One region of the Achromobacter sp. DH1f genome, then DNA from elsewhere that is predicted to be linked to it. Evidence: riboswitches for the same ligand, from Rfam matches in the RefSeq annotation. Region 1 holds a riboswitch; the other holds the start of a gene.
What was found. Region 1 has a riboswitch for glycine ahead of gcvT (glycine cleavage system aminomethyltransferase GcvT). Riboswitches for the same ligand answer to the same signal wherever they lie in the genome.
Positions count from the first base shown of each region.

Region 1 (4,258 bases):
ACACCGGGCTCTGCGACTTGGCGCCGCGGCGGGCCAGCGTCATGGCTTCGGCGGCGGCGGTGCTTTCGTCCAGCAGCGAGGCGTTGGAGATGTCCAGCCCGGTCAGGTCGGCGACCATGGTCTGGTAGTTCAGCAGGGCCTCGAGGCGGCCCTGCGAGATCTCGGGCTGGTAGGGCGTGTAGGCCGTGTACCAGGCGGGATTCTCGAGAATGTTGCGCAGGACCACATTGGGGGTCTGCGTGCCGTAGTAACCCTGGCCGATGTAGTTGCGAAAGACCTTGTTGCGGCCGGCGATCTGCTTCAGTTCGGCCAGCACGTCGGCTTCGCTGCGCGAGGGCGGCAGCGCCAGCGGGGCCTGGCTGCGGATCTTGGGCGGCACGACTTCTTCGATCAGGGCGTCCAGGCTGGCGCTGCCGATCACGGCGAGCATGGCGGCCTGGTCGGCGTCGGAGGGGCCGATGTGGCGGGGAATGAAGTCGGTGTGGGTGTCTAGGGCGCGCGACATGGAGGGATCTCGGGGTAGCAGGTGTCGTCGGGGGACGAACGGTGATGCATCTTGCGGACGGGCGCGGCGCCTGGCGCCGCCACCCGTCCGGACAGGCTTAGCCGTTGGCGACGGCTTCGTAGCCGGCAGCGTCCAGCAGCTTGTCGGCATCGGCGGCGTTGACCGGCTTGATCTTGAAGATCCAGGCGGTGAAGGCCGATTCGTTGATCAGATTGGGGTTGCTTTCGAGTTCGTCGTTGAACGCGACGATCTCGCCGGCGACCGGGGCGTAGATGTCGGAGGCGGCCTTGACCGACTCGACCACGCCGGCGGTTTCGCCCGCGTTCAGCTTGGCGCCGACCTTGACGTCGCCGACGAAGACCAGGTCGCCCAGTTGGTCCTGGGCGGTATCGGTGATGCCGACGACAAACACGTCGCCTTCGGCTTTGACCCATTCATGGGACTGGGTGTACTTGCGATCGGTGGGCAGACTCATGGGAACTCCTGAGGGATTCGGGTAGAAGAATGGTGTTGCGCGCCTCGCGCCGGCGGCCCGCCCGCCACGGGGGGCCTGCGGCGCGAAGCTTCGAGTTTACGAGTGTTCGACGGCTTTGCCGTTACGGACAAACGGCAGTTTGCAGACCAGGGCGGGCACCCATTTGCCGCGGATGTCGACCTCGACCGTATCGCCCACGGCCACGCCTTGCGGCAGGCGGGCAAAGCCGATCGACACACCCAGCGTGGGCGACATGGTGCCGCTGGTGAGCTCACCCGTGCCTTGCGCGGTGCGCACGGCCATGTGGGCGCGCATGACGCCGCGTTCCTGCAGCTTCAGGCCGACGAAGGCGGCGGGCGTGGCGAATTGTTCCAGCGCATCGCGACCGATGAAGCGGCGTTCGGGGTTTTTCAGGGACACCGTCCAGGTCAGGGCGGCTTCGCCCGGCTGGGTCAGTTCGTCCATGTCCTGGCCATACAGGTTCATGCCGGCTTCCAGGCGCAGCGTGTCGCGCGCGCCCAGGCCCGCCGGGCGCACGCCCTGGGCGACCAGGTCGCGCCACAGCTGCACGGCCTCAGAAGCGGGCAGCACGATTTCAAAACCGTCTTCGCCGGTGTAGCCGGTACGGGCCACCAGGGTGTCGTCGCCGATGCGAGCGGCCACGAACGGGGTCAGCGGTTCGCTGGCGGCCTGCCAGGCGGGGCGCGCGGCCCAGACCTTGGCGCGGGCATTGGGGCCCTGCACGGCGATCATGGCCAGGTCGCGGCGCGGCGTGATGGTGACGTCGAACTTGCCGGCCTGCTTGACGCGCTGCATCCAGGCCATGTCCTTGTCGGCCGTGCCGGCATTGACCACCACGCGCCATTGGTCGGCGGCGAAGAAATAGACGATCAGGTCGTCGATGACGCCGCCCTGCGGGTTCAGCATGCAGGTATAGAGCGCCTTGCCCGGCACCGTCAGCTTGGCCACGTCGTTGGCCACCAGGCGTTGCAGGAAGGCGAAGGCGTCCGGGCCGGTGACGTCGGCGTTGAGCATGTGCGAGACGTCGAACATGCCGGCATCCTGGCGCACCGCGTGGTGTTCTTCCAGTTGCGAGCCGTAGGCCAGGGGCATGTCCCAGCCGCCGAAATCGACCATGCGGGCGCCAGAGGCGATGTGTTCGTCGGCCAGCGGGGTGCGTTTGAGGGTTGCGGACATGCGCGGGTACTCCGGAGCGGCAGCGGTGCCAGGGTTACGGAATGCCGCTGGCGGACGGGCGATGTGCCCCCGCGCAACGGCTGAATCTTCCGCCCCTCTGTCCTTTTGCCTGAGAGTTGCCCCGCATGGCGGGTTTGCACCTTCGGCGCCTGGGCTGCGCGCTATGTCCCTGATTGGGCAGCGGCGCCAGGTCTCTCCAGAGTACTGTTTTGCCCGTCCGCACGGCGAAAACCGGGACAGGGCAAACATGTGCGGTATGGGATACCTGAGCGATTCCGGGCGAATTGCGCCTTCGGCGGCGGCCGCCGCACTTGGCAGCCGCTCTCTCCCGCAACATGCGTGACAGCGGCGAAAGCATACCGCGAAACGCGCGCTTCGCCCAGCGCCGCGCAGCCGGCAAGCCCGGCGTGCAACCCCTTCCCGGCCCCTAGCCCAGCGCCGTGTCCAGCAGCATCATCAGCACGAAACCCAGCATCAGCCCGCAGGTGGCGTAGACCTCGTGCCCCTTGCGGTGCGATTCGGGAATGATCTCGTGGCTGATCACGAACAGCATGGCGCCCGCCGCGAACCCCAGGCCCCAGGGCAACATGGCCGCCGACCAGCCCACGACCGCCGCGCCCAGCACGGCGCCGATCGGCTCGACCAGGCCGGACAGCATGCCCAGCGCGACCGCGAACGACCGCTTGTAGCCGGCCGCGATCAGCGCCACGGCCACCACCAGCCCTTCGGGAATGTCCTGGATGGCGATGCCGGTGGCCAGCGCGGTGCCGCGCACCGGATCGTTGCCCGCGTAGCCCACGCCGATGGCCAGGCCTTCGGGCAGGTTGTGCAAGGTAATGGCGAAGACGAACAGCCAGGTGCGGCGCAGCCGGTGCGCCTCGATGCCCTCGCGGCCCTTGATGAAGTGTTCATGCGGCAGCAGCCGATCCATCAGCAGCAGCGCGGCCGCGCCCAGCAGGATGGCCGCGCCGACGGTCAGCCCGGCGCCCCAGGGGCCGGCGCCCTGGGATTCGGCCGCCGCGATGCCCGGGGCCACCAGCGAGAACGCGCTGGCTGCCAGCATCACGCCCGCGCCGAAGCCGAACATGCTGTCCTGCATTTTCTGGGGAATGGTGCGCGCGAAAAGGATGGGCAGCGTGCCCGCCGCCGTGGCGCCAGCGGCGACCATGCCGCCCAGCAGCGCGTCCGCCACATGCGGCGCGTTCGCGTCGAAGTAGACCCACAGCTGATGCAGGCCCAGGCAGGCGACCAGCACCGCCAGCGTCCAGACGCTGACGCTGGTGGCCGCGGGCCGGATGCGATGACGGCTGAATGTGTTCATGGAACGCTGCCCCCCGCGCAAAGCCGGATCAGCCGATGGCGGCGGCGTAGCGACGCGCCACCTCGGGCCAATTGACGACATTGTAGAAGGCGCCGATGTACTCCGGCCGACGGTTCTGGTACTTCAGGTAGTAGGCGTGTTCCCACACGTCCAGGCCCAGGATGGGGGTGTTGCCCTGCATCAACGGGCTGTCCTGGTTGGCGCTGCTTTCCACCACCAGCTTGCCGGCCGGCGTGACGGACAGCCAGGCCCAACCGCTGCCGAAACGGGTCAGCGCTGCCTTGGTGAAGGCCTCGCGGAACGCGGCCAGGCCGCCCAGTTCCGCATCGATCGCGCGGGCCAGCGCGCCCTCGGGCTCGCCGCCGCCCTGCGGCGACATGACGGACCAGAACAGGCTGTGGTTGGCATGGCCGCCGCCGTGGTTGCGCACCGCGCCGCGGATCGCCTCGGGCAACTGGTCCAGGCGGGCCACCAGCGCTTCGACCGGCTCGTCGGTGGCGATGCCGGCGCCGTCCAGGGCGGCGTTCAGGCTGGTGACGTAGGTCTGGTGGTGCTTGCTGTAGTGGATTTCCATCGTCATGGCGTCGATATGGGGTTCGAGCGCGTCATAGGCGTAGGGCAGGGTCGGCAGGGTGTAGGCCATGAGATGTCTCCGTCAGACCGGCGCCGCGGAATGCGGGGCCAGATTGATTATCGAAAACATAAATGATATGTATTTTTATTTGATATCACAATGGTTGCGTTGCAATGGCTGTCATAG
Region 1 is NZ_AYMF01000026.1:71,514-75,771, reverse strand. Features, by position in the region: gene gcvP (aminomethyl-transferring glycine dehydrogenase) at 1-505, opposite strand, end outside; gene gcvH (glycine cleavage system protein GcvH) at 603-980, opposite strand; gene gcvT (glycine cleavage system aminomethyltransferase GcvT) at 1,077-2,177, opposite strand; glycine riboswitch at 2,265-2,387, opposite strand; glycine riboswitch at 2,420-2,518, opposite strand; gene U858_RS0122375 (ZIP family metal transporter) at 2,605-3,498, opposite strand; gene U858_RS0122370 (superoxide dismutase) at 3,527-4,141, opposite strand.

Region 2 (4,258 bases), on a different contig from region 1:
ATCCCGGCCGCGCTGCTGCAAGCGCTGGGCTTGAAGGACGCGCGGGCGCTGTACCGCACCGACGACTATCTGCTGGTCATCGACGATGAAACCCTGATCGACGGCCTGAAGCCTGATTTCTCGGCGCTGGCCGCGTTTGACGTGCGCGGCGTGGCGGTCACGGCGCCGTCCACCCGATACGACTTCGTGTCGCGCTGGTTCGGCCCGCGCGTGGGCGTCAACGAAGACCCCGTCACCGGCTCGGCCCACACCTCGCTCACGCCGTACTGGGCCGAGCGCCTGGGCAAGACGACGCTGACGGCCGAGCAGGGCGGGGCGCGCAAGGGGCAGCTGCAATGCGAACTGCCCGGCAACGGCCGCGTCATCATCAGCGGCCAGGCGGCGCTGTACCTGCGCGGCACGATCTACCTTTGACCCAAGGGCCGCCATGATCGACATCGACGCGTTGCGGGACGGCTTTGCCCGCTTCGGCGAACTCCGCCCGCAAGGCCGCGACGAATGGCGCGGCGATATCCCGCTGCCCGACGCGCTGGCCGATTTCTATGCCCGCATCGGCCCGTTGGGCAAGACTTATCACGCGCACATCGGCCCGGTCGGCGTCACGCTGTCCGAAACCAATGTGTGCTTTCCTGCGCTCAGCCGCCTGTGGGATCTGCAGGCCGGCTACCGCTGGGATGCCTCGAACGGCCAACGGGTGCCGGCCTGGCAGGACAACTGGCTGGTCATCGCCGACCTGAACGCCGATCCCTTCATCCTGGACACGGGCAGCGGCCGCATCCTGTATGCGATGCACGGCACCGGCACATGGGCACCTGACGACATCGCGCCCGACCTCTGGACGCTGGCCGCCGCCCTGGCCGCCGTGGGCGAGGTCTACCTGGACGCGGACGAAGACCTGCGCGACGACGACTGGGAGATCAAGCCGGCCTACCGCGACGCCGTGCTCGACCGACTGACCGCCGTGCTGGGTGACCGGGGCGAGGCCGAGCGCTTCTACGAGGTCCTGCAAGGCTAGCCTGAACGCTCGCGGACCGGGTTCGACGGCTCGGGCGAGGCTTCGGCGCGCCATTATCGAAAACCTATTCCCTCATCAGCACTTCAAATAACCCTGCGCGCCGCAGCTGCCTAGAATCCCCGGTCATGACACCAAGAGGCCGCATCCGGCCCTGGAACCAAGGAGACAGAGGGCATGGACGCGGTATGGGTGGTGGCGATCGGCGCGGCGGTGGCGGGCTTCGTGCAGGGCCTGTCGGGCTTTGCGTTCGGCATGGTGGCCATGTCGTTCTGGGCCTGGGTGCTGGACCCGCGTCTGGCCGCCGCGCTGGCCGTCTTCGGCGCCTTGACCGGGCAACTGCTGGCTGTGTTCTCGGTGCGCCGGGGCTTTGACTGGCAACTGCTGTGGCCTTTCCTGGCGGGCGGCCTGGCCGGCATTCCGCTGGGCGTGCTGGTGCTGCCGCACCTGGACATGGACTGGTTCAAGGCCGTGCTGGGCGCCTTGCTGGCCTTGTGGTGCCCGGTCATGCTGATGTCGCAGCGGCTGCCGCGCATCCGCGGCAACCGCCTGGGCGATGGCGCCGTGGGCATGGTCGGCGGCGTGCTAGGCGGCATCGGCGGTTTCGCGGGCAGCGTGCCCACGCTGTGGTGCACGCTGCGCGGTTTCAACAAAGACACCCAGCGCGCCGTGATCCAGAACTTCAACCTGGCGATGCTGTCGGTGACGATGGCCACCTACCTGGCCACCGGCATCGTCACCCGCGACATGGCGCCCATGTTCGCAGTGGTGGCGCCGGCCATGCTGATCCCCACGCTGCTCGGCACCCGCCTGTACATCGGCATTTCCGAAGTGACATTCCGGCGCACGGTGCTGGGGCTGCTGACATGTTCGGGGCTGACGTTGCTGGCGTCGTCGGTGCCGCAGTTGCTGGCGCGGTAGGCGCTACGCCAGCGCCACCCCGTCCCGCACACTCGCCGCAAGCATCTGCGCCGTCGCTGCCGACAACGTCCACCCCAGATGCCCGTGCCCGGTGTTGTAAAACACGCCGGGCCGCTTGCCCGGGCCGACGCGCGGCATCATGTTGGGGGTCATGGGGCGCAGGCCGCACCAGGGCACCACGCGTGACGTGCGTACGCCGGGGAAGTGCTTGCGGGTCCAGTCCACCAGCGGCTGGATGCGTTCGGCGCGGATGTCCATGTTGAAGCCATTGAATTCCGCCGTGCCGGCCACGCGGAAGCGGTCCCCCAGGCGGCTGGTGACGATCTTGGCGGCTTCGTCGAGCAGGCTGACAGTGGGCGCGGCGGCGCGGCTGTCGGGCTCGTCCAGGTGCACGCTGATGGAATAGCCCTTGACCGGGTAGATGTTCAACGAGTCGCCCAGCTGGCGCGCGAACTGGCGGCTGGCGGCCCCGGCGCAGATGACGAGGGCGCTGGCCTCGTGCTGTTCGTGTTGCGTGCCGCCTTCGCGGGCAATGTCCAATACGTAGGGCAGGCCGTCGCGGCTGATGGCGCGGATGTCGGCGTCCTGCTCGAAGCGCACGCCGCGGCGCACGCAGGCGCGGGCCAGACCGCTGGTGAATTTGTGGATGTCGCCGGTGGCATCGGACGGCGTGTAGAAGCCGCCGTGGCAGGCCGTTTGCAGCGCGGGTTCGATGGCGCGTGCTTCGTCGGGCGTGACCGCGTGGCGTTCCAGTCCGCCTTCGCGCAGCAGCGCGTTGGCGCGGCGTGCGGTCTCGAAGCTGGCGGCGTCGTGGTAGATGTGCAGGATGCCGCGCCGTTCCAGGTCGAAGTCGATGCCTTCTTCCTCGGCCATGGCATACAGGTGCTGGCGCGCCTCGATGGCCAGCCGGGTGGTGGCGATGGTGTTCTGGCGGTAATTGCGGATCTGCCCCATGAACTGGGCCAGCCACGAATACTTGTGCCAGCTGAAGCGCGGGTTGAGCAGCAGCGGCGCGTTGCGGCGGCCCAGCCAGCGCAGGCCCTTCATGACGGTGGCGGCGCTGTTCCAGACTTCGGCGTTGCTGGCGGACAGCTGGCCGCCGTTGGCGTACGACGTTTCCATGGCGGGATAGCGCTGGCGGTCGTAGACCGTGACGTCGTAACCCAGTTTGCTCAAGGCGTACGCAGACGTGACGCCGGTGATACCGGCGCCGATGATGGCGATGCGGGGCATGGTGGCTCCAGATAGCGTGGCTGCGGCCAACCGGCAGCAGCACCCCATCTGTCTTGGTACCTGAGAGCTTCACCCGGGCGGTGTGCGCCGCGGGATCCCCTTCGGTGGGCGCGCTTGGCGCCTCTCTCCAGATTGTCTACACCGCGCAGTCCTGTTGCCTGAGAGTTTCCGGGGCGGTTGCTCCGTCGGCGCCCGCCACGGGGGCGAGTCTCTTCTGCGGGGTTTTGAATCGACCGAAGCAGGATAGCCAAAATTTCGGCCGAACGAGACTTAGGGTTAGTACTAGGATGTGCCAATTTCGTCCTACACTGGGCGCCATTCGGCCGGCGCCAGCCGGTATGACGCGATAGGAAGAATGGCATGCGCCTGAGAGAAAAATTCCGTATTTCGATGTGGTTCCTGGCCCTGGCCGCAGGCGCCGGGCCCGCCATGGCGGCGGGGCAGCCAGCGCCAGCGTCGTCCGCGCCCGGCGCGCCAGTCGCTGCGGTGCCGCCGCAGGCTGCTGACGAGGCGATCAACGCCGCCGTCGCCGAGGTCATGCGCCAATACGACATCCCCGGCATGGCAATCGCCGTCACCCGCAACGGCCAGCAGCGCTTTTTCAACTACGGCGATGCCTCGCGCGCACCGCGCAAGCCGGTATCGCCCGACACGCTGTTCGAGCTGGGCTCGATCAGCAAGACCTTCACCGTGACGTTGGCGGGCTATGCAGAGGCCTCGGGCAAACTGTCGTTGGGCGACAGCCCCGCCAAGTATGTGCCCGAACTGCAAGGCAGCGCGTTCGCCAAGACCACGCTGATCAACCTGGCCACGCACACGGCGGGCGGCTTTCCTTTGCAAGTGCCGGACGCCGTGCAGGACACGGCCCAGTTGATGGCCTATCTGAAGGCCTGGACGCCGCAATACGCGCCCGGCACGCACCGCACCTACGCCAATCCCAGCATCGGCATGCTGGGCGTGGTAGCCGCGCGCAGCCTGGGCCAGCCCTACGTGGCGGCGCTGGAGCAGGGCCTGTTTCCCAAGCTGGGCTTGCGCAGCACCTATGTGAACGTACCGCCTGAAAAAATGCCCGACTACGCCTGGGGCTACAAC
Region 2 is NZ_AYMF01000006.1:41,199-45,456, forward strand. Features, by position in the region: gene U858_RS0102885 (PhzF family phenazine biosynthesis protein) at 1-414, shown strand, start outside; gene U858_RS0102890 (SUKH-4 family immunity protein) at 428-1,015, shown strand; gene U858_RS0102895 (sulfite exporter TauE/SafE family protein) at 1,190-1,933, shown strand; gene U858_RS0102900 (D-amino acid dehydrogenase) at 1,937-3,166, opposite strand; glycine riboswitch at 3,211-3,301, opposite strand; glycine riboswitch at 3,303-3,393, opposite strand; gene ampC (class C beta-lactamase) at 3,596-4,258, shown strand, end outside.
Region 2: it holds a riboswitch for glycine, as region 1 does, so the genes downstream of both, U858_RS0102900 (D-amino acid dehydrogenase) here and gcvT (glycine cleavage system aminomethyltransferase GcvT) in region 1, are expected to answer to the same signal.